3 regions of the Brevibacillus sp. HB1.1 genome follow, and region 2 is predicted to be linked to each of the others. Evidence: predicted binding sites of a transcription regulator. Region 2 holds the regulator's gene; each other region holds the start of a gene.
The links. Region 2 encodes CtsR, which represses protease genes until heat stress. Its sites were predicted from a motif close to ATGGTCAATAAAGGTCAAACA; they were not measured.

Region 1 (10,837 bases), on a different contig from region 2:
CCAGTGGTGTTTCTTGATTTATCCGCTGAACACTTTAAAAGACGAGTCAGCTTGTAGGGTGCCGATGCTTCTGGTACGATACTTGGAGTGTAAGCTCCTACGATGTTGGAGGTTTTATGAAACATAACAAAAGTATTTTGAAGAAAACGACCGTCGTTGACTTTAAGCAAGATGCTGCTTTTTTTGTTGACCGGGGAATGCGTTGTTTGAATCGGTACGACTATGATAAAGCATTGCGTTCATTTCGCCGAGCAGTTGAAATGGAGCCAACGAATGCAGAATGCCACTGCCATTTGGCAAGTGCTTTAGCTGAAACCGGACAGTTTGAAGCGTCAAATGAAGTCCTCTATGAAGTGATAGAAAAATGGGACCCATCTATGACAGAAGTGTATTTCTACATGGCGAACAACTATGCCAACTTAGAAGATTACCCTATGGCAGAAGAAATGGCTGTTCGTTATTTACAAGAAGATAGCACTGGACCGTATCGGGAAGAGGCCGAAGAGCTCCTCGACTATATTTACTTTGAGCTGGACATGCCACCGCGACACTTCCTCCCAAGTGAAAAAGAGGACGTATACAGCAAGCATGAACGAGCTCGTCGGAGTCTGGAAGAGGGACGTTTCTTGGAGGCACTGGATACCTTAAAAGAAATCGTCGAAGCCGATCCTGACTTTTTGCCAGCGTGGAACAATTTGTCTCTCGCCTACTATTATGCTGGGGAATTCCAGAAGGCGATGGAGACAATCGAACAGACGCTGGATAAGGAAGAAGGAAATCTGCATGCACTGTGCAATTTGGCGGTTTTGCTCTCCCATCACAATCAAACGACAGAGCTGTTGAGCTTGATTGATATGCTGAAAAAGGTCGTTCCGTTCCATCCGGAAAATACCTATAAGCTCGCAACAACAATGGGAGTGCTTGGCCAGCATGATGAAGCGTATTTCCATTACCAACGCATGCTGCGAAATGGACGGCCGCATGAAGCGTGCACGTACCACTATGCTGCGATCTCAGCTTATTTGAGCGGGAAAAAGGATCAGGCACTGCGCTGGTGGCAAAAAGCCAAGCAGTTAGACCCAGAAGCAGGAATCGCAGATCAGTACATTCAAATGGTAAAAAACGAACAAGAAGGGGAGACTATAAAACCGATCCCCTACCAATACAATACGAACCAACGTGATGTTTCTTGGGAAAAGGCCTCATTCACGGGAGTGGAAGATTTTAAAACAGACCCGATGATCCGAGCTTCCCTTCTCTGGGCATTGCAGCATGGACGCGATGAAGTGAAATTCGCGGTGTTGCAAACCTTGTCTCTGATCGGAGACGATGAAGCTGAAACCGCGGTCCGTCAATTTTATTACCAGACGGATAACCAACAGCTGCAAAAGTTGGCGTTGCTGGCTTTGGCTGATATGGGTGCAGACATGCCGGAAGGAACTCCTGATGGATCGAATGGTTCACCCGCGACGGATGAGCAAAAGGGCAGTATAGAAGAAGGCATAAGCCGTTATTTGCTCTCACAGGGCAAGCAAGAGGCCGGAGAATGGTGCCTCGATGTATGGCGCAAGCATCATGAATATGCCCAAAGTCTTGTACAAGTGCGAAAAGAAGTAGCGTGGGTCGCAGCATTAGAATATGTATACGGAACGATAACGAACGAAAAACAGTCACAAGCCCTTCTAGCTCAAAAATACGGCATTTCTGCCGCTACCTTGGCAAAGTGCGTCAAAGTTTTGTCGACACTTGATTTTAAATAGATTATTACATTATAATTAATTTAAATAAGGAAACAGAACTGTGTGAGATGAGGAGGCAACAACCATGAGCGATCAAAAAATTTATGATGTGATTATCGCCGGAGCTGGCCCTGCTGGAATGACGGCTGCTGTATATACATCCCGTGCGAACATGAGCACATTGATGCTGGAGAGAGGAATTCCAGGCGGTCAAATGGCGAACACGGAAGATATCGAGAACTACCCAGGCTTCACTTCTATTCTTGGCCCTGATCTCTCTACAAAAATGTTTGAGCATGCACAGCAATTCGGTGCGGAGTATGCATATGGCGAAATCAAAGAAATCCGCGATGAAGAGCCGTACAAGCGCGTTATCACGGGTGACAAGGAATACTTGACCAAGTCTGTTATTGTGGCAACTGGTGCAGAGCATCGTTTGCTCGGTGTACAAGGCGAAAAAGAATTGTCCGGCCGTGGCGTTTCTTACTGCGCGGTATGTGACGGTGCATTTTTCCGCAATAAAGAGCTGGTGGTTGTTGGTGGAGGAGACTCCGCAGTGGAAGAGGCTGTGTTCCTTACTCGCTTCGCTTCCAAAGTGACGATCGTACACCGTCGTGATCAGTTCCGTGCACAGAAAATCCTACAAAAACGCGCTTTCGATAACGAAAAAATCGAAGTGATCTGGGATACAGAACTAAAAGAAATCCGTGGTGAAGGCAAAGTACAAGCGGTTCTCTTGGAAAACACCAAAACAGGTGAACAAAGAGAATACCCAGCAGATGGGGTGTTCATCTACGTAGGTATGGACCCATTGACTGCTAGCGTACGTCCACTGGGTATCACCAACGACGCAGGCTACGTATTGACAGACGAAAAAATGTACACCAAAGTAAAAGGTGTTTTTGCAGCAGGAGATGTACGTGAAAAAATGCTGCGACAAGTCGTGACAGCTACTGGAGACGGTTCAATCGCTGCTCAATCTGCTCAACACTATGTAGAAGAGCTTAATGAAAAGCTAAAGGAACAAAATGTCACAATCTCTTAACCTGCTTGTAACATGGGTGAAATAATTCAAGAGTAATCTATAGACAATGAATTGACCCCCTTATCTATATAAACAATTGTTGCGTGGCTGGCATTCAGTCACGCATCTTTTTTTCTAAAAAAGCTTATACGCCTGTAGAAGACATCATTGGAAAAACAGGGGAAGCGGTTCAAAAAGGTGCGAATAAGGTGGACAATATGGTATGCTATTGTCAGAATCGTAGGAGGCGAGTTGCGTGACGGAATTGGGAAACGACAAGGCCATGAATCTCCTGATTATTACCGGAATGTCAGGTGCGGGAAAGACAGTTGCTGTACAAAGCTTGGAGGACCTGGGCTTTTTTTGTGTAGACAACCTACCCCCTGTACTGATTCCCAAATTTGCTGAGTTGGTCAAACAGTCTGGTGGGAGTATTGAGCGAGTCGCATTGGTGATTGACTTGCGAGGGCGTGAGTTTTTTGAAAATCTAGCCGTAACCATGGAGAGCCTCAATCAGATGAATGGATTATCGTACCACATCCTTTATCTGGATGCGAACGATCAGACATTGGTTTCTCGCTATAAGGAAACACGTCGCAGACATCCGCTTTCCCCGAACGGTTCGCCTTTGGAAGGAATTCACGCTGAGCGCCGTTTGTTGGAGGAAATGAAGGGCTGGGCGCATCAGATTATCGATACGAGTCAAATGAAGCCAGTTCAGCTTCGAGAAAAAATCATCAACCAATACGGTCAACAAGGATCACCACTTACGATTAATGTTTTGTCGTTTGGTTTCAAATACGGCGCACCAATAGACGCTGACTTGATGTTCGATGTCCGTTTTTTGCCTAACCCACATTATGTGGAGGATTTGCGTCCGAAAACAGGATGTGATCCAGACGTGGCAGAGTATGTGATGAAGCACAAGGACACAAAAGAATTCTTAGAAAAGCTTACAGACTTTTTGGGGTACACCCTGCCGCATTACCAGCGAGAAGGAAAAAGTCAACTTGTGATAGGAATAGGATGCACCGGTGGCAAGCATCGCTCGGTCGCCATTGCAGAACATTTGGGAGAAACCTTTGGTAAAGATTTTTCTGTCCGTGTCAGTCATCGAGACATGGAAAAGAACAAATGAGCATAAGATGGCAGGAAAGATTGAAGCGTGCATAAAAAGCCACCTGTGGTATGTGTATTAGAAATAATGAGGTGACATATGCCTACTAAGGGAGTCGGGAGGCTACAGTCAAGGCCATTACGGGTAGTCGTTATTGGCGGAGGAACGGGTTTGTCCGTCCTTCTACGCGGTTTGAAGCACGAGCCGGTGCATATCACAGCGATTGTGACGGTAGCAGACGATGGGGGAAGCTCTGGACGTTTGCGAGAAGAAATGGATATGCTTCCACCTGGCGACATTCGAAACGTCTTGACTGCTCTGGCCGATACAGAGCCGTTGATGGAAAAAGTCATGCAATATCGTTTTTCCACAGGCACGGGATTAGCAGGGCATAATTTGGGAAATCTATTACTTGCAGCGATGAACGAAATCACTGGAGATTTTGTCACCGCAGTCAAAACACTAAGCGGAGTTTTGGCAGTACGTGGAGATGTATTGCCAGCTTCCACGCAGTCGATTCAGTTGAAAGCGGAAATGACAGATGGATCTCTCGTAATCGGAGAATCCCAAATACCGTTGACTGGCAAAGAAATCAAGCGGGTATTCCTTGATCCGGAGGACGCTGTTCCTCTGAGCGAAGCCCTGATGGCCATTGCCGACGCGGATGCCATTTTGATTGGGCCTGGCAGCTTGTATACGAGCATCCTGCCCAATTTATTAGTACGCGGGTTATTTGAAGCGATTACACGCGCACAAGCCCCGAAAATCTACATTTGTAATGTCATGACACAACCGGGGGAGACAGACGGTTTTTCTGCATCCAGGCACGTCAATGTCATGTATGACCATGTAGATAGACCATTTCTGGATACGATCATTGTCAATTCAGCCGAGCTGCCTACCCATGTATTGGACAAATATACGGAAAAAGGAGCAGCTCCTGTCCGATGTGATTTAAAGCAATTGCGCCAACTCGGTTTAAATGTGGTGGCGAAGCCGTTAGTCACATTTGAGGACGGATACCTACGTCATGATGCACATGCTGTCAGCAAGCAGGTTGTGTCACTCGTCAAACGTAGACGGAAGGTGCTGAAGATAGAGAAGGAGTAGTGAAGTCGATGTCATTCGCCGCGCATACCAAAAAAGAACTTACCATGACGGAGGGTGCCGATTGCTGCAGCAAGGCAGAGCTCTCAGCCTTGATTCGAATGAATGGAAGTCTGCAGTTTGGAGCCGGACGACTGGTGCTGGATGTGACGACAGAGAACGCGGCGATTGCCCGACGCATTTACACGCTAATCAAGAGGTTGTTTCAGATACACGCTGAACTGCTGGTTCGCAAAAAAATGCGATTGAAAAAGAACAACGTCTACATTGTGCGTATTCCGAATAAGGCCAATGATATCTTGCAAGACTTGGGCATCATGGATCAAAGCCTGTCGTTTATCCCAGGAATCGCTCCTGAGATCGTGAAAAAGTCCTGTTGCCGCGCTGCTTATTTGCGGGGGGCTTTTTTGGCGGGGGGATCGGTGAATCATCCAGAGGCATCCAGCTATCATCTGGAGATTTTCACTTCCTATCAGGATTTTTGCGAAGCATTGACCAAGATCGCCAATCGGTATAAACTAAATGCCAAGTGCATCGAGCGGAAAAAAGGGTATGTTCTCTATATTAAAGAAGGCGAAAAGATTACAGAGTTTTTGAGCTTGATTGGGGCTCATCAGGCGCTTCTGTATTTCGAGGACGTCCGAATCGTAAAGGACATGCGGAACTCAGTAAACCGATTACACAATTGTGAGATCGCCAACATAAACAAAACGGTGAATGCAGCCACCAGACAAATGGAAAATATTCAGCTCATCGATCAAGAGATGGGATTGGAGAATTTGCCAAAACGTCTGCGCGAGGTCGCGGAGCTACGATTGGCTCATCCTGATATCAATTTGAAAGAATTGGGCGAGATGGTGCCAAGCGGAGTAGTGAGCAAATCGGGCATTAACCACCGCTTGCGAAAAATTAACGAAATCGCTGACAAAATACGAGAAAAACAAAATATTTCGATGTAGATGCATGTTATACTAAAGGATAATAGTCTACAAGTAAGGAGGTCCATTCATGGTTCAACAGCAGGTCGTGGTTCAGTTAAAGACCGGTTTGCAAGCTCGTCCAGCAGCCTTTTTCGTACAGGAGGCTAACCGTTTTGCATCGGAAGTATTCGTAGAAAAAGGCAACAAGAAGGTTAATGCGAAAAGCATCATGGGTATCATGAGCCTCGCAATCAGCTCTGGAACGGAAATTACCATTTTGGCAGAAGGGCCGGATGCCTCCCAGGCAGTTACTAGCCTTACGAATCTGGTAAGCAAGGAAGAATAGAGTCACGAGAGACACTTTTCCCTTAAGGGAGGTGTCTTTTTTTGTTGGTCATCTTGATGAATATGTATCAATTCACTTCGGGCAGGGCATTTCTAACCATGTATATTGCATGAAGGAGGAATCAGACATGAGTAACCGTGATTCGTGCCACGAAGGCCGCGATTGCTTTGACATGGACATTGACCGGATGATTAACGAAGGACTAGGGGGAGGGATCGTTTCCGACCAGAACGGCCTGATTGAAGAAACCAGTGTAGACACAATGACAGGGGCGTCGTCAGCCAAGCAAGCCCTTGAAGATGAGCAATAGGGAGCCGCTTATGAATGTAACGAGAGCACAAGCCATTATGAGCTCCGACGACCATATCAAGGTAGAGTACGAAGGACAAGCCGTTTGGATCGATGCTGTAGACGAAAAAACGTCAACAGCACGTGTGCATGAGGAAAAAAATCCAGGACATAGCCGGACGGTGTATGTCAGTCAGTTAATGGAAGTGTCACAATGATCCATTGAAAAAGCCGGGCAAATCAAGGGAAGCCTCTTGGGGTTTGCTCGGCATACAAAAAAACACTCGGCCAGTAGTCCAGGCACGAGTGCTTTTTTTACTACGTATTTCTTATTTTTTGGAAGACGGTTCGGAAGTGATTACTTTGTCAATCAATCCGTACTCTACTGCTTCTGCGGCAGAGAGGAAGTTGTCACGATCGGTATCCTTTTGGATGCGCTCCAAAGGCTGTCCAGTGCGTTCAGCCAGGATAGTGTTCAGATGATCACGCATCTTCAAAATACGTTTTGCGGCGATCTCAATGTCGCTCGCTTGTCCTTGGGCACCACCCAATGGTTGGTGAATCATGACTTCACTGTTTGGCAGAGCAAAGCGTTTGCCTTTTGCCCCAGCAGCCAGCAGGAATGCTCCCATCGAAGCAGCCATTCCGATACAAATGGTGGATACATCTGGCTTGATGAAGTGCATAGTATCGTAAATTGCCATACCAGCAGTAATAGAACCGCCTGGGCTGTTTATGTACAAGTGAATGTCTTTCTCCGGATCTTCCGCCTGAAGGAACAACAACTGTGCCACAACGATATTGGCTACGGTGTCGTTGATTGGGGTTCCCAGAAAGATGATGCGGTCTTTGAGCAGGCGGGAATAAATGTCGTAAGCACGTTCCCCGCGGTTCGTCTGTTCAATGACGGTTGGAATTAAATTCATATGCATCTAGTCTTCCTCCTCTCTTTGTAACAATATCATACACAAAAGGTCAATGAAGGTCAAACACATAAGTGCGCGCCCTCACTACCATGTTTGCCAAATTCCCTTTGTCTAAACCTACTCCAAAAAGAAAACATTCATTCCTTAGAATTCTCATCGGCCTCGGTCAAATCGACGGCGAGTTTCAGCGTGGCCTTCATCTTTTTTCCCTTGATGATCGTATACTCATCGACTTGTTTGGCTTGCAGCTGATTGATGGCTTCCGCTAGCTCCTGTTGATCTTTGTATGGTTCAATGGTCAATAAGCATTCTTCGTCACTGGCCTCTTGATAAATGAGAAAAAAACGTTCCCCTGCCATGGCAAGCCTCACTTTCGAAAGTTATCCACAATGTTATGCACAGGTTGTGCACAAAAACATTTGTTCGTGGGATATTTATTTTTTCAACGTACTTTCCAGAGCACATGAAAACGTTCCGCTAAAACGCGTTTGCTCATGAACAGGCGTCGCTAAAGGTTTTCTTATAGTCTGGTCATGATTGGCGATAGAGTTGCATAGGAGATATATGGAAAGAGTAGAGGGGTGTGTATGCTTCGCAAGTTTTCGACCTAGATCACGATGCAAAACGCGCACTTACAAGCTAATTATTCCAATTTGTTCCTGAAATGAATGAGATGCCTTTTCATCAAGATAGCCATTTCTATGCAGAGAAGTGGCTATTTCCTTGATGCAATACGTCATACACCTCTATTAGCAGACAGCAATAGAGGTCTTTTGATTGATTCTTCTTTTAATCATTTCTATTGCAAATTTTCTAAAATATCCTACAATAAGATTGTGATTCATAGTTTGCTCATAAATAAAGAGGGGGATGTTTTTGCAATGAAAAAACAGAAATCATTGTCGATACTGGCTGCAACATTTGCTCTGAGCACATTGCTCGCGGGCTGCGGTGGAGGTACGGGGACTGGTGGACAAAGCGCGACACCACAGCCGAGCAACAATAGCGGAGGAAGCACGGGCGGTGCAAGCGGAGCTACTGAGAAGCTCGTGATTGCTGTAGTTGGTCCGATGTCTGGTCAGTACTCCGACTACGGAAGCACAGCAAAAGCTGGTGCTGAATATGCGTTGAAAGAAAAAAAGGAGGCATTCAAAGCACTTGGCTTTGATGTTGAATTGTCCGCGCAAGACGACCAAGCTGACCCGAAACAAGGGGTAGCAGTCGCACAAATGTTGATTTCAAATCCTGACGTAGTCGGAGTAGTTGGCCATGCTACAACAGGTGCTTCGATTACAGCAGCAGCGCAATATGAACAAGAAAAGCTCGTAATGGTATCTCCTTCCGCAACGGGATCCGATTTGACTGAGCAAGGCAAGAAGATCGTACACCGTATTTGTGCGCGTGATGATCAACAAGGCTCTAAGGCTGCTATTTTTGCCAAAAATCAATTGAATGTAAAAACGGCTTTCGTTATGCATGACAAGGCTGCTTATGGACAAGGTCTTGCAGAAGAAGTGAAAAAGCAATTTGAAAAAGACGGCGTACAAGTTCTCGGCTATGAAGGGGTAACGGCAGGCGAGAAGGATTATAGTGCGATCATCACCCAAATCCTTGCGAAAAATCCAGAGATGATCTACTTCGGTGGATACTACTCTGATGCAGGGATCATCGTGAAGCAAGCACGTGAAAAAGGCTTCAAGGGTGTCTTCATGGGTGGCGATGGCTACGACTCCGCTGACATGGTGAAAATTGCTGGTGCGGAAAATGCGAATAACGTAGTCTTTACTTCTACTGTTGGTGATATTGGTGCTACCGAAGACGGCAAGAAATGGATCACAGATTTCGAGAGCGCGACTGGCAACAAAGTAGGGATCTTCACTTCGTTTGGTTATGACTCCATGGGGGTTATGCTGAACGGTCTGGAAGAAGCGATCAAAGCAAATGGCGGCAAAAAGCCAACTCGTGAACAAGTGCTGGAAGCTGTTCACAAAACCAAAGATTACAAAGGCAAATTCGTCAACGTAACATTCAATGAAAAAGGCGACAACGACTTTGCTTCCGTATATGTGTACAAGTATGAGGATGGAAAGAAAGTATTTATGGGTGAAGCGAAGTAATTCTTCATTATGAATCAGCCGTTTGGGACATACTACGTTTGGCATGAATACCAGAATGAAAAGGAAGGGATTCTGATGTCAAACAATCGTAATACGAAGAATGGCGGCAACCAAGGACACAGCAGCAAGACGCAAGGCACCCAAAAGCAAAAGTCTGAAAGAGATCGTAACCTGAATAAGCAGGATCCACAATAACAAACAAAAACCCACCTGGCCCAGCAATGAGCTCGCAGGTGGGTTTTTGTTTCGTTATACTCGTTGCTTGCTGGGCAGCCGCTGTTCCGGATGACCATAGCCCTGATGCTGTCTGCTACGCAGGTTTTTCGCTTGGGATTCGCGAATTTTGGCCACAAACTCACTTGTGCTCATTTTGGTGAAATCCATAGGGCACCTCCGCTGATAATGGGATGTACACCTTTCTAGGATGACCCAATTTGGTCCTGTACAATCGGCAGTGTAATCTCTACCACTGTACCTTCGTGCTCCCTGCTTTTAATTTCCAGGCTACCGTTGTGGTCTTTCATGATTTTGCTGCTGATCATGAGGCCGAGGCCAGTCCCGTTTTCTTTTGTCGTGAAAAAGGGAGCACCCAGCTTGTGAATCATTTCTTCAGAGATTCCACAGCCTGTATCCGTAAGCGTAATGAGCACCTGATGATTGTCTTTTAAGGCGGTGGCAATATGAACCTCTCCATGTCCGTCGATCGCTTCGATGGCATTTTTAATGATATTGATAAAGACTTGCTTGAGCTGGTTTTCTTCTCCCGCAATGATCGGATGGTAAGCAAATGCGGTACGGAAATCGATGTTTTTCAAGTTTGCTTCCGAACTCAATAGTGCCAAGACGCTTTCCAGCAAAGGGATGAGCGGAAGAGGCTTGATTTGAATGCTATGAGGCTTTGCCAAGACTAGCAATTCACTCACAATAAAATTGATCCGGTCCAGTTCAGAGAGCATGATATCAGCGTACTGCTGGTTATCATTCATGCTCGGATAAAGAAATTGGATAAAGCCCTTCAAGGATGTTAGGGGATTGCGAATCTCATGGGCGATCCCAGCAGCCAGCTCCCCAATCACGGACAGCTTTTCAGCCTTCCGTAATAATTCCTCGTTATTTCGGCGTTCTGTAATATCCCGCGATACGATGATAAAGCCATCACAATCTCCCGTTTTCGTCAGGATGGGGGCACCCTTTGATTCGAGAAAGATCCATTTGTTATTTTTCGTTTGGAAACGGAACTCGCATATCTTTGG
Region 2 (10,837 bases):
TGAACTGATCAATGTACTGGGAATGACGATCGAGCAGATCTGGGACAAATTGCTGCCGGGCGCGAGTGAGGAAGCCATTCGCTCAGCAGATGTTTTCTTGCTAGATAATGAAATCCAGTTACTCAAAGAAAGAGTGACCGAGCTATATCCGGATGTAAAATCAACCTTGGAAACACTGCGTGAGAAAGGATTTGCTTTGTTTGTAGCAAGCAATGGGCAAGAAGAGTACATCGATGCCATTTGTCAGGAATACGAGTTAAAGCAACTGATGACCGATCTGTACTCAGCCGGCCGATTCCGTACGCATTCCAAAAATGACCTGGTTGCAAAATTGTTGTCTGATTACAAAATCGGGCAGGCCATCATGGTAGGAGATCGTCACTCCGACGTGGAAGCAGGCAAGACAAACGGTTTATTTACCATTGGATGCGACTTCGGTTTCGCCAAACCAGGGGAGCTTGATGGGGCAGATGTCATCATCACCAGCTTCACTCAGCTACTGAATCATTTGCCAGCAATCGACACCAATACACAAGAACAAACATAAACCATTCCTCAGGGAGTGGTTTTTTTGTTGATCATGTCCAAGTTTCAAGCGACCTTCTTTTGCCCACACTAGAATGTGTAAGGGACACTTGCGGGCACGCACTAAACCCATTATAATTAACGTCAAAGATAGTCAAAGTCAATAGGTAACCTCATAAGAACATACACAGAGGAATAGGAGGCGATGACTTGCGTAACATCTCGGACATCATTGAACATCACTTGAAAAGCATCATTACAAACAGTCCCAATGGATCGATCGAGATTCAGCGTAGTGAGCTTGCCGACCATTTTCAATGTGTGCCGTCTCAGATCAATTACGTCATCAATACGCGTTTTACCGTTCAAAAAGGATACATTGTAGAGAGTAAGCGCGGGGGCGGCGGGTATATTCGCATACGCAAGGTGCAGATTGTCAGCAAAGCACGTTTGCAGGAATTGCTAACAGAAGAACTGATTGGTGAGAGCATCAGTCAGAGCGTGGGAAATGCGATCGTAGAAAGACTAATGGAAGAAGGATTAGTCAACATCAGAGAAGCCACCTTGATGAAAATCGCTACCTCGCGAAATGTATTGACGCTAGAAGCTGAATTGCGGGATCGTTTGCGGGCAAATATTTTAAAGCAGATGATCGCAGCAATCTTGTTGAAGTAAAAGGAGGTATGATGTTATGAACTGTGAGGAATGCGGAAAACGACCGGCGACACTTCATTTGACGAAAATCGTCAATGGCGAAAAAACCGAATACCATATTTGCGAGCAGTGTGCTCATGAAAAAGGGGACGTCTTTACCGGCTTTCACAACTTCAGCATCAACAATCTCCTGTCAGGACTTTTAAAATTTGATCCCATGCAAAAGAATGGACGCGAAACGGCAACGAATAAGCCGCTTCAATGCGAAACATGTGGACTCACATATTCTCAATTTAGTAAAAGTGGACGATTTGGCTGTAGTGATTGCTACACCTTTTTGGGTGACCGACTGGACCCCCTTTTCCGCCGGATTCACGGAAACACACAGCATAGTGGAAAAGTACCAGAGCGTACCGGTGGCAAATTGAAGATCCGTAAAGAGCTGGAACAACTAAAGCAAGCACTGCAAAGTCATGTCGCAAGTGAAGAGTTCGAGAAGGCAGCAGAAATGCGTGATCGAATTCGAGCATTGGAACAAAAAATGGCCCAATCGTAGCAAGGGAGGTTAGCTGGTTATGTCCCAAAAGCAGTTTATGCAAAACCCGTGGAGCAATTGGATGAAAGGAGAAGGTCCTGATTCCGACATTGTCATTAGTACACGGCTGCGTATCGCCCGTAACCTGCGCCAGCACCCCTTTCCGTTATTGGCAACGGACTCGCAGGGCGAGGAAGTCGTCAGAAAGGTAACGGAAGTAAGCGATTCGGAGGCAATGCGCAAAAGGCATCAGCTTCAGGTCATCCAGATGGATCAAATTAACCCATTAGAAAAAAGGGTACTCGTAGAAAAGCATCTGATTAGCCCTCATCTGGCAGAGGAATCTCGCAAAGGTGCTGTATTACTTCGTGAAGATGAGTCTGTCAGCATTATGGTTAATGAAGAAGACCACATTCGAATACAGGTACTATTACCCGGGTTTCGTTTGAACGAGGCATGGGAATTAGGTACGAAGATAGACGACATTTTTGAGAAAAACTTGAACTACGCTTTCGACGAAACACGAGGATATCTGACAAGCTGCCCAACCAATGTGGGTACGGGTATTCGTGCATCTGTAATGCTGCACTTGCCGGCTCTGGTGATGACGCAGCAGATCAGCAGAATTTTACAGGCAATTAATCAAGTTGGTCTAGTTGTTAGAGGAATTTACGGAGAGGGCAGCGAAGCTCTAGGGAATCTTTTTCAGTTATCCAATCAGGTCACACTGGGGATGTCTGAGTCAGATATCCTTTCCAATCTCTACGGTGTAGCCAGACAGATTATTGAGCAAGAGCGTGTGGCACGTACTTATTTGCTGGAGCATACCCGGGTTTCTTTAGAGGATCGGATTTTTCGGTCGTATGGCATCCTGATGTACGCTCGCACAGTAGAGTCAAAGGAGGCGGCTCAGCGCCTGTCCGATGTACGTTTGGGGATTGATCTAGGTATTATTCCAAATGTATCTCCGCTCGTCCTAAACGAACTGTTGGTCACGACACAGCCGGGGTTTTTACAACACCACGCTGGACAAAAGCTCACTCCGGACCAACGTGACGAAAGAAGGGCAAGGCTGATTCGCGAACGTCTGCGCGTAGTAGAATCACAAGAGTAATCGTAATGGTATCACGCAATTGTTAACCATATAGAGAAAAAACACGGTTATACGGAGGTGTACGATATGATGTTTGGACGTTTTACAGAACGAGCACAAAAAGTACTGGCGCTTGCCCTGGAAGAGGCGGTTCGTCTCGGACACAAAGATATTGGGACAGAGCATGTGCTGCTGGGACTCATTCGAGAAGGCGAAGGAATTGCGGCGAAGGCACTGCAATCACTTGGGCTTGGCCTCGATAAAATCCAGAGTGAAGTGGAGTCGTTAATCGGGCGAGGAACAGAGCAGTCCGGTAGTAATTACACACCAAACTATACACCTCGCGCCAAAAAGGTTATTGAACTGTCAATGGACGAAGCCCGCAAACTGGGTCATACCTATGTGGGGACTGAACATATTTTGCTTGGCTTGATCCGTGAAGGAGAGGGCATTGCTGCGAGAATCATGAACAATTTGGGCGTTAGCCTGAACAAGGCACGTCAACAGGTGCTCCAGCTCCTTGGCAGCTCGGAAATGATGGCATCTCATCAACCGTCTGGAGGGAACCCAGCGGCGAATACGCCGACATTGGACGGCTTGGCAAGGGATCTGACTGCAATCGCTCGTGATGGCGGACTGGACCCTGTCATTGGTCGCCAAAAAGAAATCGAGCGTGTGATCCAAGTACTTAGTAGACGTACTAAGAACAACCCTGTTTTGATTGGGGAGCCTGGCGTCGGGAAAACAGCTATCGCAGAAGGTCTTGCCCAAAAAATCGTGAACAACGAAATTCCAGAGACCCTTCGTGATAAGCGCGTCATGACACTCGATATGGGAACCGTTGTTGCGGGAACCAAATATCGTGGTGAGTTCGAAGATCGTCTGAAAAAAATCATGGACGAAATTCGCCAAGCAGGAAACATCATCCTGTTTATTGATGAGCTGCACACCTTGATTGGTGCTGGTGGAGCAGAAGGCGCAATTGATGCCTCCAACATTTTGAAGCCTGCTCTGGCACGTGGCGAGCTACAGTGCGTGGGTGCCACTACGCTGGATGAATATCGCAAGTACATCGAAAAAGACGCGGCACTGGAGCGTCGTTTCCAACCGATTCAGGTTGATGAACCGACACCGGAGGATGCGATTCGTATCCTGCATGGCCTTCGTGATCGTTACGAAGCCCACCATCGTGTCAAAATTACCGATGAAGCAATCGAGCAGGCAGTAAAACTGTCTGACCGCTATATTACGGAACGCTTCCTGCCTGACAAGGCTATCGACTTGGTCGACGAGGCGGCCTCCAAAGTTCGCTTGCAATCCTTTACGGTTCCACCAAACCTCAAAGAGCTGGAGGGACGTCTGGAAGAGGTACGCAAGGAAAAAGACGCTGCCGTACAATCACAAGAGTTCGAGGAAGCAGCAGCACTTCGCGATCAGGAGCAAAAACTGCGTGAAGAACTGGATAAAACGAAAAAAGACTGGAAAGAGCGCCAAGGCCAGCTGAACATGGAGGTTACGCCAGAAGACATCGCGCAAGTAGTGGCGAGCTGGACGGGTATTCCTGTGTTGAAGCTGAAGGAAGAAGAAACAGAGCGCTTGCTGAAGATGGAAGAGATTTTGCACGATCGCGTCATTGGTCAAGATGAAGCAGTCAAATCCATCTCGCGTGCAATCCGCCGTGCCCGTGCTGGTTTGAAAGATCCAAAACGCCCGATCGGCTCGTTTATCTTCCTAGGACCTACTGGTGTGGGTAAAACTGAATTGGCTCGTGCCGTAGCAGAGACGCTTTTCGGTGACGAGGATGCCATGATTCGTGTAGATATGTCCGAGTACATGGAGAAGCATTCCACCGCTCGTCTGGTCGGTGCCCCTCCTGGCTATGTAGGCTTTGATGAAGGCGGTCAGCTGACCGAAAAAGTGCGTCGCAAGCCTTACTCCGTCATTTTGCTGGACGAAATCGAGAAAGCTCACCCAGACGTATTCAACATCCTGCTACAAGTATTGGATGATGGTCGTCTGACAGACTCCAAGGGACGTACCGTTGATTTCCGCAACACGGTTGTCATTATGACTTCCAACGTCGGAGCCAGCATGATCAAGAAAAATACGACCCTCGGCTTCACGACCAACGATTCGGAAAGAAAGTACCAGGATATGAAGGACAAAGTCATGGATGAGCTGAAAAAGAGCTTCCGTCCTGAGTTCTTGAACCGTATCGACGAAGTCATCGTGTTCCACTCTTTGGAGCAAGAGCATATCGAGCAAATCGTATCTCTCATGACAGAAGATCTGCGTAAACGTTTGAAAGAGCAAGACATTGATTTCCAATTGAGTGAAGAGGCCAAGAAAGTATTGGCAAAAGAAGGCTTTGATCCGGCCTATGGTGCGCGTCCTCTGCGTCGTGCTATCCAGCGCCACATCGAGGATAATTTGTCCGAGGAATTGCTCAAGGGCACGATCAGTAAAGGCGATACCGTCAATATCGAAGCCGAAGAAGGCAAGCTGGTTGTTAAGCGCCTCGAAAAAACGAAATCATAAGCTGGATTGAAAAGTAATAGAATGCCTCCTGATTCGGGAGGTATTCTTTTTTTGGGTGCGTAATTATGATAAAAGTAGAGAAAGAAATCCAAGTGAGGGTGCGACTATGTCAAAGTATAAAACGAAATACGCGTGTCAAGAATGTGGCTATGAATCGCCAAAATGGATGGGAAAATGCCCGGGGTGCAGCAGTTGGAACACCTTGGTGGAGGAAGTGACCGTAAAAAATCCACATCGTCACGAAGGGATGAGCGGCGGCCAGCGCCAATCTGCGATTCCATTGACTCAGGTAGCCAGTGAAGAAGAGCCACGCATGGATACCACGATCGGTGAATTGAATCGTGTTCTTGGTGGAGGACTTGTTCCGGGTTCACTCATTTTGGTTGGAGGAGACCCCGGAATCGGAAAATCGACATTGCTTTTGCAGACATCTTTTGCCTTGGCTCATCAAGGGGCAAAGGTTCTCTATGTATCTGGAGAGGAGTCGGCAAAACAAATCAAAATTCGCGCGGATCGACTCCATTTGCAAACGCCGCCGATGTTTGTATTGGCAGAAAATGATTTGGATTTGATCGAACAGCATATTAATCAAGTAGACCCGGATGTACTGATTATTGACTCGATCCAGACCGTGTTTCACCCGACGATCCAATCGGCTGCTGGAAGTGTCGCACAAGTGCGGGAGGCGACTGCCCAATTGATGCGGATTGCAAAAGGGAAAGGAATTGGTACCTTCATTGTCGGTCATGTTACCAAGGAAGGCTCCATCGCCGGTCCGCGTATGCTTGAGCACATGGTAGATGCTGTTCTCTATTTTGAAGGGGAGCGCCACAATACGTTTCGGATTTTGCGCGCCGTCAAAAACCGTTTTGGTTCGACAAACGAAATCGGTATTTTCGAGATGAAGGATCGCGGTTTGGAGGAAGTGGCGAATCCGTCTGAGATATTTTTAGCAGAGCGTCCATTTGGTGTTGCGGGTTCCACGGTCGTAGCCAGTATGGAGGGCACACGTCCCGTTTTGGTTGAGCTGCAAGCACTCGTTGCCCCGACCAGCTTTGTAACCCCACGGAGAACGGCAACAGGGGTCGATCATCAGCGTGTGGCGATGATCATGGCAGTGTTGGAAAAGCGCATGGGCATGATGCTACAAAATCAGGATGCATATGTAAACGTAGCAGGTGGGGTCAGATTGGATGAGCCAGCGGTTGATTTGGCGATTGCCGTAAGCATTGCAAGCAGTTTCCGTGATCACGCTACCAATCCGCATGATGTCGTTATCGGAGAAATTGGCTTGACTGGTGAGGTGCGCGGTGTCTCTCGTATTGAGCAACGAGTACGAGAAGCACATAAGTTAGGCTTTAAGCGTGTTATCATTCCGGAGAAAAACATCCGCGGTCTGGATGCGCCAGCAGATATTCAAGTGATTGGTGTGAGCAATATTGCCGATGCGTTGAACGAGGTGATAAGGAGGTAGGAGTGGGCATGCAGGGGAACATCAAAAGAGCTCCGCAATTCGGTGATGTGCTTCGTCTCGTGGCACCCGGCACACAGCTTCGTGAAGGATTGGAAAATGTTTTACGGGCCAAAACCGGGGGCTTGATCGTCATTGGGTGCGGTCCAGAGATGAAGACGATTGTCGATGGCGGTTTTTCCATCAATTGTGATTTTTCTCCTGCCCATTTGTATGAATTAGCGAAGATGGATGGGGCGATTATAGTAAGTGAAGACGCAAAACGCATCCTGTACGCGAATACGCAAATCTTCCCACCCTCCTCAGTCCCCACGAGCGAGACGGGGACACGGCATCGTACAGCGCAACGGACAGCCATTCAAACGAATCATCTGGTCATTGCTATCTCTCAGCGCCGCAATGTGATCACGTTGTACCAGGGGAATTTCCGGTATGTCTTAAGTGAAATCAGTGTCATTTTGGCCAAGGCGAATCAGGCTGTATCTACCCTTGAGAAATACAAGGCCGTTCTTGATCAAACATTGACGAATCTTGGTGCGTTAGAATTTGAGGAGCTCGTTACTCTACACGAAGTTGCCTCGGTTTTGCAACGGATTGAGATGGTGTTACGTATTAAGACAGAGGTCTCCAAGTACATATGTGAGCTAGGGGTAGAAGGAAGGCTCGTCAGTATGCAGTTGGAGGAATTGGTTTCAAACATTGAGGAAGAGGCACACATGCTTATTCGGGATTATTCCCGAGATCCATCCTATTCACCTGATCTCGTGTTGCGGGACATGAAAAAATTAAACTCGGAGGAAATGCTGGAACTTACTTCTTTTTTGCGAACGCTGGGGTATTCCTCCAATGCCAGTATGCTGGATGAATCCGTTTCCCCTAGAGGTTATCGGATCCTGTACAAGATCCGGCGTTTGCCCGTTACGATCATCTCAAATCTGGTAGAGCATTTTCATCATCTGCCGCGAATCATGATGGCAACGATTCAGGAATTAGACGAAGTGGAAGGCATTGGCGAGGTACGAGCGAGAGCGATTAAAGAGGGGCTGAAACGGATTCAAGAACAAGTGTTCATTGACAGACACATTTAAAGTAGAATAGGATAAAGGCATTATTTGTATTCAACATTTGCCTAGGGGACTTGGATGAAAACAAGGTCGACAGGATAACCTGCTCCTTACGCAAAAGAAATCAGGAGGTAGTCTATGTTCGTGAAATCGTTACCGAACATACTAACCGTAAGCAACTTGTTTCTGGGAGTTTTAGCAATTATTCTTGCGTTTCGAGGCGATCAATACGTCGAATATGCAGCGATCACAGTGATCATTGGTATGCTGGCAGACGGGCTGGATGGACGTGTAGCTCGTATGTTGAATGCCCAAAGCGAGTTCGGAAAGGAATTGGATTCACTTTCGGACGTCATTACGTTTGGGATTGCGCCAGCGTTCATCATGTATGTTGTCGTCTTGCAACACTTTGATTTGCTTGGGATTCTCATTACAGCCATTTTTCCGATCTGTGGTGCGCTGCGTTTGGCGCGTTTTAACGTACAGGCCGGGGTTCCGGGGTATTTCATCGGTTTGCCGATTACGGCAGCGGGGGGCGTACTGGCTACGCTCGCACTCTATCACCAAGTATTCACTCCGGTATTGCTTGCCGTAAGTATGTTGCTGCTTGCCTTTTTGATGGTATCAAAGGTCAAGTATCCTAACTTTAAAAAAGTGGGGATTCCAAAGTCTGCTTACTGGATCACACCCATTATCATCGCGATTGTGGTTGTTGTAGCGATTAAGTATCCGCAGCAATTTCCAAAAATCGTCTTCCTGCCACTTGCTTTTTATGCACTGTACGGAATAAAAAAAAACGTTGACTTTCTCGTCAAAAAATTACGCAAGCGTAAAAACAAAGAGGAAGAATCCGTTCCGTTTGAATAGTTACGGCATAAAAAAACCCACACTTCAATGTGCGGGTTTTTCTTTTTTGTATGCAACTTTTTTTAGGGTTCATTCGTAATACGAGTAACGGACTTTTAAGACAGATTGAAGACACCCAAAGTATTCAGTCGGTTGGATTCTTTCTGAAGCACATCTTCTAGCTTAATGTCAGTAATATTGCACAGGGCAGTGAGGTAAAAGAGATTTTTGCCAAGCTCAGCAGTAACTACATCGCGACAATGCTCGCACAGCGGTCCGTTAAAGTGGGTGTCCAAATGGGACTTGTTGTCCTCCAGATTCTTGTTCGAATCGTACGTCTGTTTTTTGGCAACCACTTCGACACAGCCGCATTCGGTGATGGCTTTGGTCAGTGAACGGTTAATGCGGGATGCCGTTTCCTGAACTTTGGACATGACGTCCAGTACGCTACGATGTCTGATCAAAAGCTCGGATACTTGCGTTTGAAAGTCGTCTATGTTTCGATTGTCCATCTGGTTCACCTCTGCTTTAGGCTGTTGGTATCGTCATAATTTTCTCTCATTACGATACTGACATTATAAGAAGGGAGTCAGCTCCCTGTCAATTTAACATCGAAGGAAACGAGTGTTCCCGGGTTGACGAGAAAATGACAACTATGTTAAAATTTTTGGCTATTTGACATGGCAAAATCTTTTTTGCTATAGTGAGGGAAAGTAAAATGAAGCATTATAATGATTTGGAAAAAAATAGGGTTTTACTCTTAGGCTTCTGTCTATATTAGTAAAAGGAGGTGAAGGCATGTTACGCCGAGTAGGAAAATTCATTTTTGTTTTGATTGGTGGCGGATTAGGGTATCGCTTTGGTGACGAACTGTTTTCGTTGCTCGATCCACTGTTAAACTTTGGTGTAGTAGCCGGATCGCAATATATTGGAGCTGTACTAGGTGCCATCTTGTTTTTCTTTTTAGCGAATTGGGTTGTGGATTATGTTCTGCGCATCGTTCGATGGGGTGAAGAGACACTCGTCAAAATGCCGGTTGTCGATGTGATGTTCGGAGCGATGGGGTTGATTAGTGGTCTTATTATTGCATTCTTATTATTCCTGCCCATCAGTAAAATTCCGATTCCATTTGTAGGAGATCTTTTGCCGTTAATTGTTTCCGGGTTGCTCGGTTATTTGGGCTTCCAGGTAGGATTTCGCAAGCGGGACGAGATTATGTCGGTATTTTCGATTGGACGTAAGGATAAGAAAAAGGATAGTGCAACAACTGCCGCTAACTTGGAAAATAAAATTCTCGATACCAGTGTCATCATTGACGGACGCATCGCAGATATTTGCCGTACTGGCTTTCTGGAAGGGGTACTGGTCATTCCGGGATTTGTGCTAGAGGAACTGCAGCATATCGCAGATTCCTCCGATGTACTGAAGAGAAACCGCGGTCGTCGTGGTCTGGATATCTTGAACAAGATTCAAAAAGAAATGAAGGTAAAGGTCCAGATTTGGGAAGGCGATTTTGAAGAAGTATCCGAGGTGGACAGCAAGCTGATCAAGCTCGCTAAGCTCATTAACGGAAAGGTCGTAACAAACGATTTTAACCTGAACAAGGTATGTGAGCTGCAAGGTGTTGCGGTATTGAACATCAATGATTTGGCGAATGCAGTTAAGCCTGTAGTTTTACCTGGAGAAGAGATGAACGTTCAAGTCATCAAGGATGGGAAAGAGCATGGTCAGGGTGTCGCTTATCTGGACGATGGCACGATGATTGTTGTAGAGGGTGGACGAGAATACATCGGAAATGACGTCGATGTTCTCGTAACGAGTGTGCTGCAAACTTCTGCGGGACGCATGATCTTCGCCAAACCAAAGTTGCTGGAACGAGCGTTATAGAAAAGACAACAGGAGAGGGATGAATCAGTGAGTACGGGTGTCGTGATCGTTGCAGCCGGTTCGGGTAAACGAATGGGTGGACAACGAAACAAGTTGTGGTTACCGCTTGCGGGCGAGCCGATCTTGGCTCATACGGTACGTCTTTTTGCCACTCATCCCGACATTGATGAAGTCGTGCTAGTGGTGAGTGAAGCAGACCACGCAGAAGTAACGACCTTGATCTC
Region 3 (10,837 bases), on a different contig from region 2:
CGGCGAGGAAGCAGTGCTCGATCTCAACTACAAAGAGGATTCTACAGCGATTGTCGACATGAATGTCGTCATGACGGGAAAAGGAAAGTTTGTCGAGCTGCAAGGAACAGGGGAGGATGCTCCGTTTTCACCTGAACAGCTACAAGAAATGATTGCCCTTGCAAAAGTTGGCATTGACAACTTGATTAACAGTCAAAAAGAGGCGCTCGCTGATGTTTCGCTCTCTTTTGCACAATCAGTAGCGGAGGAAAGTCATGCCTAATCGAAAAAAAGTCGTTCTTGCAACACGTAACCAAGGAAAAGTGAAAGAATTCAACAGGCTGTTCGCAGATGCTGGCTGGGAAGGAATTAGCCTCGCTGAATTTGACGGTGTGCCCGAGGTAGTAGAAGACAAGGACACCTTCGAAGGAAACGCGCTGAAAAAAGCAATCGAAATCTCTACATACTTGAAAATGCCAGCCCTCGGTGACGATTCTGGTCTGGAAGTAGATGCGCTGGAAGGACGCCCAGGGGTTTACTCCGCACGCTTTGCCGGGGAAGATGCAACAGACGAGCAGAATTGGCGTAAATTGTTGAAAGAGCTGGAAGAGGTGTCGACAGAGGAACGCACAGCCCGCTTTCGTTGTACGTTGGCGTTGGTGATTCCTGGCGAGGAGCCAATCATTGCCACTGGCGCTTGTGAGGGTGTGATCGCGCGTGAGCCAAAAGGGACAAACGGCTTCGGATACGATCCGGTATTCTACATTCCATCGATGGACAAAATGATGGCTGAACTCATGCCAGAAGAAAAGAACCAGATCAGCCACCGCGCTCGTGCCATGCAGCAGCTGCTTGAAGTCATCAAGTAGACAAGAGAGAAAACAGGAGAGTGAGGCGTGATGGGAATTCTCATCATGAGCGATAGCCACGGCTTGGTTCGGGAAGTAAGCCAGGTCGTCAACCGACATCATGTCGAAAAAATTTTGCATTGTGGCGATTTTTGTGTCGACCATAAGCGCGAGCCGTTTTCCAACATGACGCTTGTCCGAGGCAATTGCGATTCGACACAAGAGGTGCCGACTGAGCAAGAGACCGAATGGCGCGACCTTCACATCCTGCAAACGCACGGGCATCTTTTCGGAGTGAAAGGCTCTCTTCTGCGCCTTCATTACCGTGCAGAAGAGGTAGGAGCAAATGTAGTTGTATTCGGTCACTCTCATGTACCTGTCTGTGGCGTCGAGAGAGACATCTTGTTTCTGAATCCGGGCAGCTTGCAAATGCCGCGAGGTTTTCACGTACCGACATATGCTCTTTTAGAAGAGACAGGAACGAGTCCGACAGAAGTTTACATATCCGTGGCGTTTTATGATCATTTAGGCAACCCGGTTCCACAATTGGGAGGGAACTATTCTGTTCGTCGACCAATGAGGTCTTCTTGAAAACTAAAAGATTTGTGCTATACTAGAATGGTTATAATGGCTAGAATATTATCATCCGAGCCTGCGAAGATACCATGGCGCGGCTGGCGATGTTCTGTTGATTCGATTTAGGAGGGGAAGTTTACGTGGCAGCAAATTGGGAAAAGGTAGAGAATAACCAGGGAGTCCTGACGATTGAAGTAGATGCTACGCAAGTAGACGCAGCATTGGATCAAGCGTTTAAAAAAGTGGTTCAAAAAGTTCAAGTTCCAGGATTCCGTAAAGGAAAAGTACCACGCAAAATGTTCGAATCCCGTTTTGGTGTAGAATCTTTGTACCAAGACGCTCTTGACATTCTGCTTCCAACTGCATACGGACAAGCTGTTCGTGAAGCTGGTATCGAGCCAGTAGATCGTCCAGAAGTAGACGTAACGCAAATGGAACAAGGGAAAAACCTGATCTTCAAAGCGACTGTAACTGTGAAGCCTGAAGTGAAGCTGGGCGACTACAAAGGTCTGTCCATCGAAGATAAAGACTTCTCTGTAACTGAAGAGAGCGTTGACGCTGAACTGAAGCGTATGCAAGAGCGTCATGCTGAGCTCGTTGCAGTAGAAGAAGGCGCAGCACAAACAGGCGATATCGCTGTAATCGATTTCGAAGGCTTCCAAGACGGAGTAGCTTTTGAAGGCGGTAAAGCGGAAGATTACTCTCTGGAACTGGGTTCCGGTACTTTCATCGCAGGGTTCGAAGAGCAACTGGCTGGCTTGAACATCGGCGAAGAAAAAGAAATTACCGTAACTTTCCCTGAAGAATACCACTCTCCTAACCTCGCTGGTAAAGAAGCGGTATTCCAAGTAAAGCTGAACAGCCTGAAGCGCAAAAACCTGCCTGCTTTGGATGATGAGTTTGCCAAAGACGTGAGCGAGTTCGACACGCTGGAAGAGCTGAAAGCAGACACCAAGAAAAAACTCGAAGAAAAAACAGCGCAAGAAAAAGATCAATATGTTCGTGAGCAACTCGTTCTGAAAGCAGCTGAAAGCGCTGAGATCGATTTGCCAGCAGTAATGGTTGAGCATGAATTGGATCAAATGGTAAATGAATTTGGTCAACGTCTGCAATACCAAGGCATGACGCTGGAACTGTACTACCAGTTCTCCGGCATGGATGAGAGCCAACTGCGTGATCAATTGCGTGCAGACGCAACATCCCGCGTTCGCACTTCCTTGACTTTGGAAGCAATCGGCAAAGCAGAAAACATCGAAGCAACAGAAGAAGATGTAACTGCAGAACTCGAGAAACTGGCTGGCGTATACGGCCGCCCAGCAGACGAGCTGCGCAAAATCTTCTCCGCACAAGATGGCATGGCTGCTCTGTACCGCGATGTGCAAACTCGCAAAACAGTAGATTTGCTGGTTGCAGAAAGCAAAGTAACAGCATAAGCTTAGAAGAACGCATGATTGGTCAGTGGGCAGGCTAACCCTGAGCGCTGGCTGTCAAGACCACAAGGCACGAGTGTATCGTGCCTTGTTTTTCCACCATTGACTTTTTTCGGCAAAGGAGGAAAATACATAATGTTAATCCCTATGGTCATCGAGCAAACAAGCAGGGGCGAGCGCTCCTATGATATTTACTCGCGCCTCCTGAAAGACCGGATTATTCTCTTGGGCACCGAGATTGATGATGAAATCGCCAATCTTGTTGTTGCTCAGCTGCTTTTCTTGCAGGCAGAAGATCCGGACAAAGACATATCGCTATACATAAACTCTCCAGGTGGTTCTGTTACAGCAGGAATGGCCATCTATGACACCATGCAGTACATCAAACCGGATGTGTCCACGATTTGTGTGGGCATGGCTGCCAGCATGGGTGCTTTCCTGTTGGCTGCTGGTGCAAAAGGCAAGCGCTTCGCTCTGCCAAATGCCGAAGTAATGATTCACCAACCGCTCGGTGGTGTGCGTGGGCAAGCAGAAGACATCCGCATTCATGCGGAATGGATTATGAAAACGAAGCGCCAGCTAAATGAGATTTTGTCTGAGCGGACAGGTCAGCCTTATGAACGCGTAGAGCAAGATACAGATCGCGATAATTTCATGAGCGCAGAAGAAGCAAAGGCCTACGGATTGATTGACTCTATTATCGAACGCAAAAACTGACCCGTTGTGAGGTGAAGCGCATGTTTAAGTTTAACGACGACAAAGGCCAACTGAAGTGTTCCTTCTGCGGCAAGTCCCAGGAACAGGTGCGCAAGCTGGTAGCTGGTCCTGGTGTTTACATTTGTGACGAATGTATCGAACTGTGCAATGAAATTGTACAGGAAGAACTGGGTACTGAAGAAGAAATCGATATGAAAGAAATTCCAAAGCCAGTGGAAATTCGCAAAATCTTGGACGACTATGTGATCGGTCAAGATATGGCGAAGAAGTCCTTGTCTGTAGCGGTGTACAACCACTACAAACGGATTAATTCCGGGGCGAAGATCGAGGATGTGGAACTGCAAAAATCCAACATCATGCTGATCGGTCCGACTGGTAGCGGAAAAACGTTGCTCGCGCAAACATTGGCGCGCATTCTGAATGTACCTTTCGCGATTGCGGACGCAACTTCTCTGACAGAGGCAGGCTATGTGGGTGAAGATGTTGAAAACATCTTGCTCAAGCTCATCCAGGCTGCTGACTATGATGTTGAGAAGGCTGAAAAAGGAATCATTTACATCGACGAGATTGATAAGGTAGCCCGCAAATCGGAAAACCCATCCATCACGCGTGATGTATCTGGTGAAGGCGTTCAACAAGCGCTTTTGAAAATTTTGGAGGGGACCGTTGCGAGTGTGCCACCACAAGGCGGACGCAAGCATCCTCACCAAGAGTTCATCCAAATCGACACGTCGAACATTTTGTTCATCTGCGGCGGTGCATTTGATGGCGTCGAGCAGATTATCAAGCGTCGTTTGGGTAAAAAAGTCATCGGTTTCGGTGCAGACTTCGGCGATGGCGTAAAAGGCGATCTGAAAGCCGGAGAATACCTGAAATACATTTTGCCGGAAGACCTGCTGAAATTTGGTCTGATTCCGGAGTTCGTCGGTCGTTTGCCAGTGCTGGCTACCTTGGAGCCGCTGGATGAGGAGACGCTCGTGCGTATCCTGACAGAGCCGAAAAACTCTTTGGTGAAACAGTACCAAAAACTGCTGAGTCTCGACGGTGTTGAGCTGGAGTTCGATAACGGTGCGCTCATGCAAATCGCGAAAGAAGCGATTAAGCGCAACACTGGTGCGCGCGGCCTGCGTGCGATTATCGAACAAATCATGCTCGATATGATGTATGAGCTTCCTTCCAGAGAAGACGTCAACAAGTGCGTGATTACCGAAGAAACGGTTCGCGACAAAGTGAAGCCGCAATTGTTGACCAAAGAAGGCCAGGAATTGCACGAAGAAACAGCATAAGTATTGTCTACACAAACCATCTCGTTATAGGCGAGGTGGTTTTTTTGTTGTTGGTTTATGTCTACGCTTGCGGGGCAATACTACTTGATATCGTTCAAGAGAAGCTTTACATATGCACAAAACGGTCAGGAACGTGTTCCCCTCTCTTCGGGGGACAAAAGTTGACCGCAAGCGAAGACGCATGGGAGGGACTGCATATGGACTATACGACATTGGTCATTGCTGTCATTGAAGTGGTTGTTGGTATCGTGATCGGCACCTACTTTTGGAACTTGCTGCGAGCGCAGAGAAACACGAAAACCTCAACCGAAAAGGAATCGCGTAAGGATCTTGATTCTATTCGTAAAATGAGAATGGTTGCATTGACTGAGCCTCTGTCAGAGAGAACAAGACCAGCGACTTTGGAAGAAATTGTAGGACAAGAAGATGGGCTTCGTGCGTTGCGTGCCGCTTTGTGTGGTCCCAACCCACAGCATGTCATTATTTATGGACCGCCTGGTGTAGGCAAGACCGCAGCGGCTAGGGTCGTGCTGGAAGAAGCGAAGAAAAATCAGCTATCGCCGTTTTCTTCTGATGCCAAGTTTATTGAAATCGATGCGACGATTGCTCGTTTTGATGAGCGCGGGATTGCTGACCCGTTAATTGGCTCTGTACATGATCCTATTTATCAAGGGGCAGGCTCGCTTGGGCAGGCGGGAATTCCGCAGCCAAAGCCAGGCGCTGTGACGAAAGCGCACGGTGGCATGCTTTTTCTTGATGAAATAGGGGAACTTCATCCTGTGCAGATGAATAAGTTACTAAAGGTTCTTGAAGACCGTAAAGTCATGCTAGAGAGTGCTTACTACAGCGAGGAAAATAACCAAATTCCTTCGCATATTCATGACGTTTTCAAATACGGTTTGCCGGCCGACTTCCGCCTGGTTGGAGCGACGACAAGGCTACCAGAAGAACTGCCTGCTGCGCTTCGTTCCCGTTGCCTGGAAATCTTTTTCCGCCCATTGAAGGCTGGAGAAATTGGGAGTATCGTGCGTACGGCCGTGCCTAAAATGAATATGAATATGGAAGATGGTGCTGTTTCCGTGATCGAGCGCTACGCGACCAATGGACGTGAAGCGATCAATACACTGCAAATCGCTGCGGGAATTGCCTTGACGGAAGACCGCAATGACATCCAGGCTGCCGATGTGGAATGGGTGATGCACAGCAGTCAAAAATCGCCTCGCCCAGAAAAGCAGGTACATGATACACCGCAGGTCGGATTGGTCAACGGTCTTGCTGTGTACGGTCCGAACATGGGCAGTGTGATGGAGCTGGAAGTGACTGCTTCTCCCACCGCTGTTCCAGGTCAAGGTCGAATGGCGATGACAGGAATGGCTGAGGAAGAGGAGATGGGCAGCCGTAGCCGGACGATCCGCCGGAAGTCGATGGCAAAAGGATCGATCGAAAACGTTTTGACTGTCCTGAACAGAATGGGCGTCCGCCCGTATGATTACGATCTGCATATCAATTTTCCGGGAGGCATCCCTGTTGATGGTCCTTCTGCGGGCATTACCATTGCTACTGCGATCTACTCGGCGATTTTTAATCAGCCTGTCGATAATTTACTGGCCATGACTGGCGAAGTCAGTATTCATGGGAAGGTAAAGCCAGTTGGAGGTGTAGTTGCGAAGGTAGAGGCCGCCAAACAAGCGGGAGCGACCAGAGTCCTCATTCCACAGGAAAACTGGCAAAGCATTTTTTCAGACATGAAAGGGATCGAAATCATACCAGTGTCAACTGTCACTGAGGTAATTGAGCTAGCTGTACCGCAAGCTACTATGCAAGAAGAAGAGGCGACGGGATTTACTTTGCAAATCCCAGCAGAGGATCTCGCTTCCTCTCCGCTATCCCTGTAACAGTCGGGTATGCTCGCGGATTAGACATCGGATTGTGTTTGCGCTACAATGGAAAAAAGCTTCTGCTTGCAAAGAGCCTGAGGCCTTGCCCGGCCTGAAACGAGCTCCACAAAAAATGATTGCGAGATCTTTTTTGTCTCGTTTTTTGGGGCCGGGCGGGCGTTTGAAAAACGGCTTTGAGGGCCGTTTTTGTCTGTTATAAGGCTCTTTGTAAGAGGGTAGATCAACAAGGAGAGGTGCATCCGCTTGGGCGAACGTTCCGGTAAACGAGAATTACCGCTTCTCCCGTTGCGAGGATTGCTTGTTTATCCGACAATGGTACTCCATTTGGACGTTGGACGGGAAAAGTCCATCCGCGCATTGGAGCAAGCCATGGTAGACGATAACAAGATTTTGCTTGCGACACAGGAAGAGGTCCATATAGAAGAGCCAGATGCTGAGCAAATTTACAGTATTGGTACCGTTGCGCGTGTGAAACAAATGCTGAAGCTGCCGAATGGGACAATCCGTGTATTGGTAGAAGGCTTGCAACGCGCGAAGATCGAGGAGTATCTTCAACAGGAAGATTATTTCGTCGTGTCGATTACATATTTGCAAGATGAAAAAACAGAGCAAAACGAAGTGGAAGCATTAATGCGTTCCTTGCTGGGCCACTTTGAGCAGTACATCAAGCTGTCCAAAAAGGTTTCTCCAGAGACGCTAACCTCTGTGCAGGACATTGAGGAACCGGGACGTTTGGCAGATGTGATTGCTTCGCATTTGCCACTCAAGATGAAGGACAAACAGGAAATTTTGGAGACGACCAACATCAAGGAACGTCTCGAAATTCTTTTAACCATTTTGAACAACGAGCGCGAAGTACTAGAGCTGGAGCGCAAGATCGGCAACCGCGTGAAGAAACAGATGGAGCGCACGCAAAAGGAATATTACCTGCGTGAGCAAATGAAAGCTATCCAAAAAGAGCTGGGCGACAAGGACGGACGCCAAGGTGAAGTAGATGAGCTGCGTGCTCAGCTCGAAAAATCGGATGCTCCTGAGCGGATCAAAGCGAAGATTGAGAAGGAGCTCGAGCGTCTGGAAAAGATGCCGGCGACTTCTGCGGAAGGCTCAGTCATCCGTACGTATATCGATACCTTGTTTGCACTGCCGTGGGCGAAGACGACCGAAGACAATCTGGATATTCATCATGCACAGCAAGTTCTCGATGAAGATCATTACGGCTTGGATAAACCGAAGGAGCGCGTCTTGGAGTATTTGGCAGTACAAAAGCTGGTAAACTCCATGCGTGGACCAATCCTTTGTCTGGTAGGCCCTCCGGGTGTCGGGAAAACATCTCTGGCCCGTTCCGTAGCGCGTGCAATCGGTCGCAATTTCGTTCGCATTTCCTTGGGTGGAGTACGCGATGAAGCAGAAATTCGCGGACACCGCCGCACGTATGTCGGTGCTCTCCCAGGACGAATCATACAAGGAATGAAGCAAGCAGGTACGATTAATCCTGTCTTTTTGCTGGATGAGATCGACAAGCTCGCGTCCGATTTCCGTGGAGACCCTGCTTCTGCGCTGCTCGAAGTACTCGATCCAAACCAAAATGATAAATTCAGTGACCACTATATCGAAGAGACCTATGATTTGACGAACGTCATGTTTATTACGACCGCAAACAGTCTCGATACGATTCCGCGTCCGCTCTTGGACCGGATGGAGGTCATCTCGATTTCCAGCTATACCGAATTGGAAAAGCTGAACATTTTGCGTGATTACCTCTTGCCGAAGCAAATGCAGGATCACGGTCTGGGCAAAGATAAGCTGAAAATGAACGACGATGCGATGCTGAAGCTCGTTCGTTTGTACACGCGAGAAGCGGGTGTTCGCAACCTCAATCGCGAAGCAGCCAACGTATGCCGCAAAGCTGCCAAGCTGATCGTGAGCGGGGAGAAGAAGCGTGTCGTGGTTACGGTAAAGACATTGGAGACACTGCTTGGCAAACCGCGTTACCGCTATGGACTGGCGGAGAAAAAAGATCAAGTCGGCTCCGTTACGGGTCTGGCTTGGACACAAGCAGGTGGAGATACGCTGAATGTAGAAGTCAGCATTTTGCCTGGAAAAGGTAAGCTCACCCTGACAGGGAAACTGGGTGACGTCATGAAGGAATCTGCGCAGGCTGCGTTTAGCTATATTCGCTCCCATGCAGATCAGTGGGGAATTGATCCGTCCTTCCACGAGAAGAACGATATCCACATCCATTTTCCAGAAGGGGCGATTCCAAAAGACGGTCCTTCTGCTGGGATTACCATGGCAACCGCACTCGTATCCGCCCTGACGAAAATCCCTGTGAAAAAAGAAGTGGGGATGACCGGGGAGATTACATTGCGAGGTCGGGTACTGCCAATTGGCGGGCTGAAAGAAAAATGCATGTCTGCTCACCGTGCAGGTTTAACCACGATCATTTTGCCAAAAGACAACGAGAAGGATATCGAGGATATCCCGGAGAGCGTACGCGGTGAACTGTCATTCTATCCAGTTGATCATTTAGATGAAGTGCTGCGTCACGCGCTAACTAAACAGCCAGTAGGTGACAAAGCATGAAAGTAACATCATCAGAGTTTATTATCAGCGCGGTTGGACCGAAGCAGTATCCTACGGATGGTCTCCATGAGATCGCGCTGGTAGGACGCTCCAACGTAGGGAAATCATCCTTGCTCAATAAAATGATGAACCGCAAAGGGCTTGCCCGGATCAGTTCTCGTCCGGGTAAAACCCAGACATTGAACTATTTCCGTGTCAATCAAATGCTCTACTTCGTTGACTTCCCGGGTTATGGGTATGCAAAGGTAGCGAAGACGATCAAGGAACAATGGGGAAAAATGATCGAGGGCTATTTGAAAAACCGGAAAGAGCTTCGCTTCATTATTCAACTGGTCGATATTCGCCATGCTCCGAGTAAAGACGATATTGCGATGTACGATTGGTGCAAGCAAATCGGGATCCCTACCGTAGTCGTAGCGACGAAAGGTGATAAAATCGCTCGCGGGCGTTGGCTACAGCATACGAAGATCATCCGTCAAAGCCTGAATTTGCGCGGGGATGATACGATCATTGTATTTTCCTCGGAGACAGGTCAAGGCAAGGATGAACTGTGGGCAGAAATCATGCGTCGTATCCGTGCTGGCGAGGAAATGGCCAGGGAGACGGCTGCCAAGGCTGAGGAGACTGCTCCAGCCAATGAGTAATTCTTAGACCCAATTCGTCGTGGGGAAGGGAGCATCTGAGTGAGCGGGAGTGCTTGCTTTGCTGTACGTGGTGTGATCGAAGGCTTCTATGGAACACCTTGGACACATGAAGAGCGGCTGGATATGATCGACTTTTTGCACCGACATGATTACAACGCGTATTTCTACGCTCCAAAAGATGACGAGTATCTGCGGGAACGCTGGATGGAGTCGCTCCCTACAAAAGCCAATCAACAGTTAGAAGAGTTGATCCAGCGGGCAAAGACTCGCAACATGCAGTTTATTTATTGTCTGGGTCCTGGGCTCAGCATGGAATATACGAATCGTCAGCACTTGGAGCTATTAGGCAGGAAGTATCGGGATTTGTATGATCGTGGTGTGCGTTACTTTGCGCTATTGTTCGATGATATCCCCATGCATCTGTTGCATGAGAAGGATGTAGCCGAGTTCGCCCATTTGGCGGAGGCGCATGCCCAGACGACGCTTTATGTGTGGGATTTGATACGGAGCTGGGGCGAACCAGTCAAGTTGGTTGTCTGTCCTACACAATACAACGGGATTGGAAAAGAAGCGTACATCATGTACCTCGGCCAGCATCTGCCGTCAGAAATCGATTTGTTTTGGACGGGACGATTCGTCTGCTCGCCCTACCTAACGGATGGTGATGCCATTCGCTTTCATGAGTCTACGGGTCATCAGCCATTTTATTGGGACAACTACCCGGTGAATGATTTGGCCATGGCGAATGAACTACATATCGGTCCATTGCGTCACCGCGATCCTGACCTGTGGCAATACGCAGCAGGCTATGTGGCGAATGCGATGTCTAGACCAGAATGCTCGAAGATTCCTTTGATTACGACGGCAGCTTATTTG

Region 1: a site for CtsR is predicted at 7,513-7,533, ahead of clpP (ATP-dependent Clp endopeptidase proteolytic subunit ClpP). Genes of this name have one in related genera too.
Region 3: a site for CtsR is predicted at 2,923-2,943, ahead of clpP (ATP-dependent Clp endopeptidase proteolytic subunit ClpP). Genes of this name have one in related genera too.

What each region holds. Positions count from the first base shown of each region.
Region 1 covers NZ_JABMIV010000011.1:427-11,263, forward strand. Annotated here, with positions in the region: gene HPY27_RS23705 (tetratricopeptide repeat protein) at 117-1,760, shown strand; gene trxB (thioredoxin-disulfide reductase) at 1,825-2,784, shown strand; gene rapZ (RNase adapter RapZ) at 3,020-3,901, shown strand; gene HPY27_RS23720 (gluconeogenesis factor YvcK family protein) at 3,980-4,990, shown strand; gene whiA (DNA-binding protein WhiA) at 4,999-5,946, shown strand; gene HPY27_RS23730 (HPr family phosphocarrier protein) at 5,996-6,253, shown strand; gene HPY27_RS23735 (hypothetical protein) at 6,381-6,563, shown strand; gene HPY27_RS23740 (H-type small acid-soluble spore protein) at 6,574-6,759, shown strand; gene clpP (ATP-dependent Clp endopeptidase proteolytic subunit ClpP) at 6,871-7,473, opposite strand; gene HPY27_RS23750 (hypothetical protein) at 7,605-7,826, opposite strand; gene HPY27_RS23755 (branched-chain amino acid ABC transporter substrate-binding protein) at 8,349-9,584, shown strand; gene HPY27_RS23760 (DUF4023 domain-containing protein) at 9,834-9,968, opposite strand; gene HPY27_RS23765 (PAS domain-containing sensor histidine kinase) at 10,004-10,837, opposite strand, start outside.
Region 2 covers NZ_JABMIV010000018.1:51,145-61,981, reverse strand. Annotated here, with positions in the region: gene HPY27_RS28570 (HAD hydrolase-like protein) at 1-547, shown strand, start outside; gene HPY27_RS28565 (CtsR family transcriptional regulator) at 736-1,200, shown strand; gene mcsA (protein-arginine kinase activator protein McsA) at 1,217-1,735, shown strand; gene mcsB (protein-arginine kinase McsB) at 1,755-2,828, shown strand; gene HPY27_RS28550 (ATP-dependent Clp protease ATP-binding subunit) at 2,895-5,345, shown strand; gene radA (DNA repair protein RadA) at 5,452-6,819, shown strand; gene disA (DNA integrity scanning diadenylate cyclase DisA) at 6,828-7,904, shown strand; gene pssA (CDP-diacylglycerol--serine O-phosphatidyltransferase) at 8,019-8,747, shown strand; gene HPY27_RS28530 (nucleoside triphosphate pyrophosphohydrolase family protein) at 8,843-9,238, opposite strand; gene HPY27_RS28525 (PIN/TRAM domain-containing protein) at 9,525-10,613, shown strand; gene ispD (2-C-methyl-D-erythritol 4-phosphate cytidylyltransferase) at 10,641-10,837, shown strand, end outside.
Region 3 covers NZ_JABMIV010000008.1:273,646-284,482, reverse strand. Annotated here, with positions in the region: gene rph (ribonuclease PH) at 1-262, shown strand, start outside; gene HPY27_RS21085 (XTP/dITP diphosphatase) at 255-848, shown strand; gene HPY27_RS21080 (metallophosphoesterase family protein) at 879-1,418, shown strand; gene tig (trigger factor) at 1,544-2,836, shown strand; gene clpP (ATP-dependent Clp endopeptidase proteolytic subunit ClpP) at 2,969-3,550, shown strand; gene clpX (ATP-dependent protease ATP-binding subunit ClpX) at 3,571-4,836, shown strand; gene lonB (ATP-dependent protease LonB) at 5,034-6,731, shown strand; gene lon (endopeptidase La) at 6,978-9,317, shown strand; gene yihA (ribosome biogenesis GTP-binding protein YihA/YsxC) at 9,314-9,961, shown strand; gene HPY27_RS21045 (protein O-GlcNAcase) at 10,001-10,837, shown strand, end outside.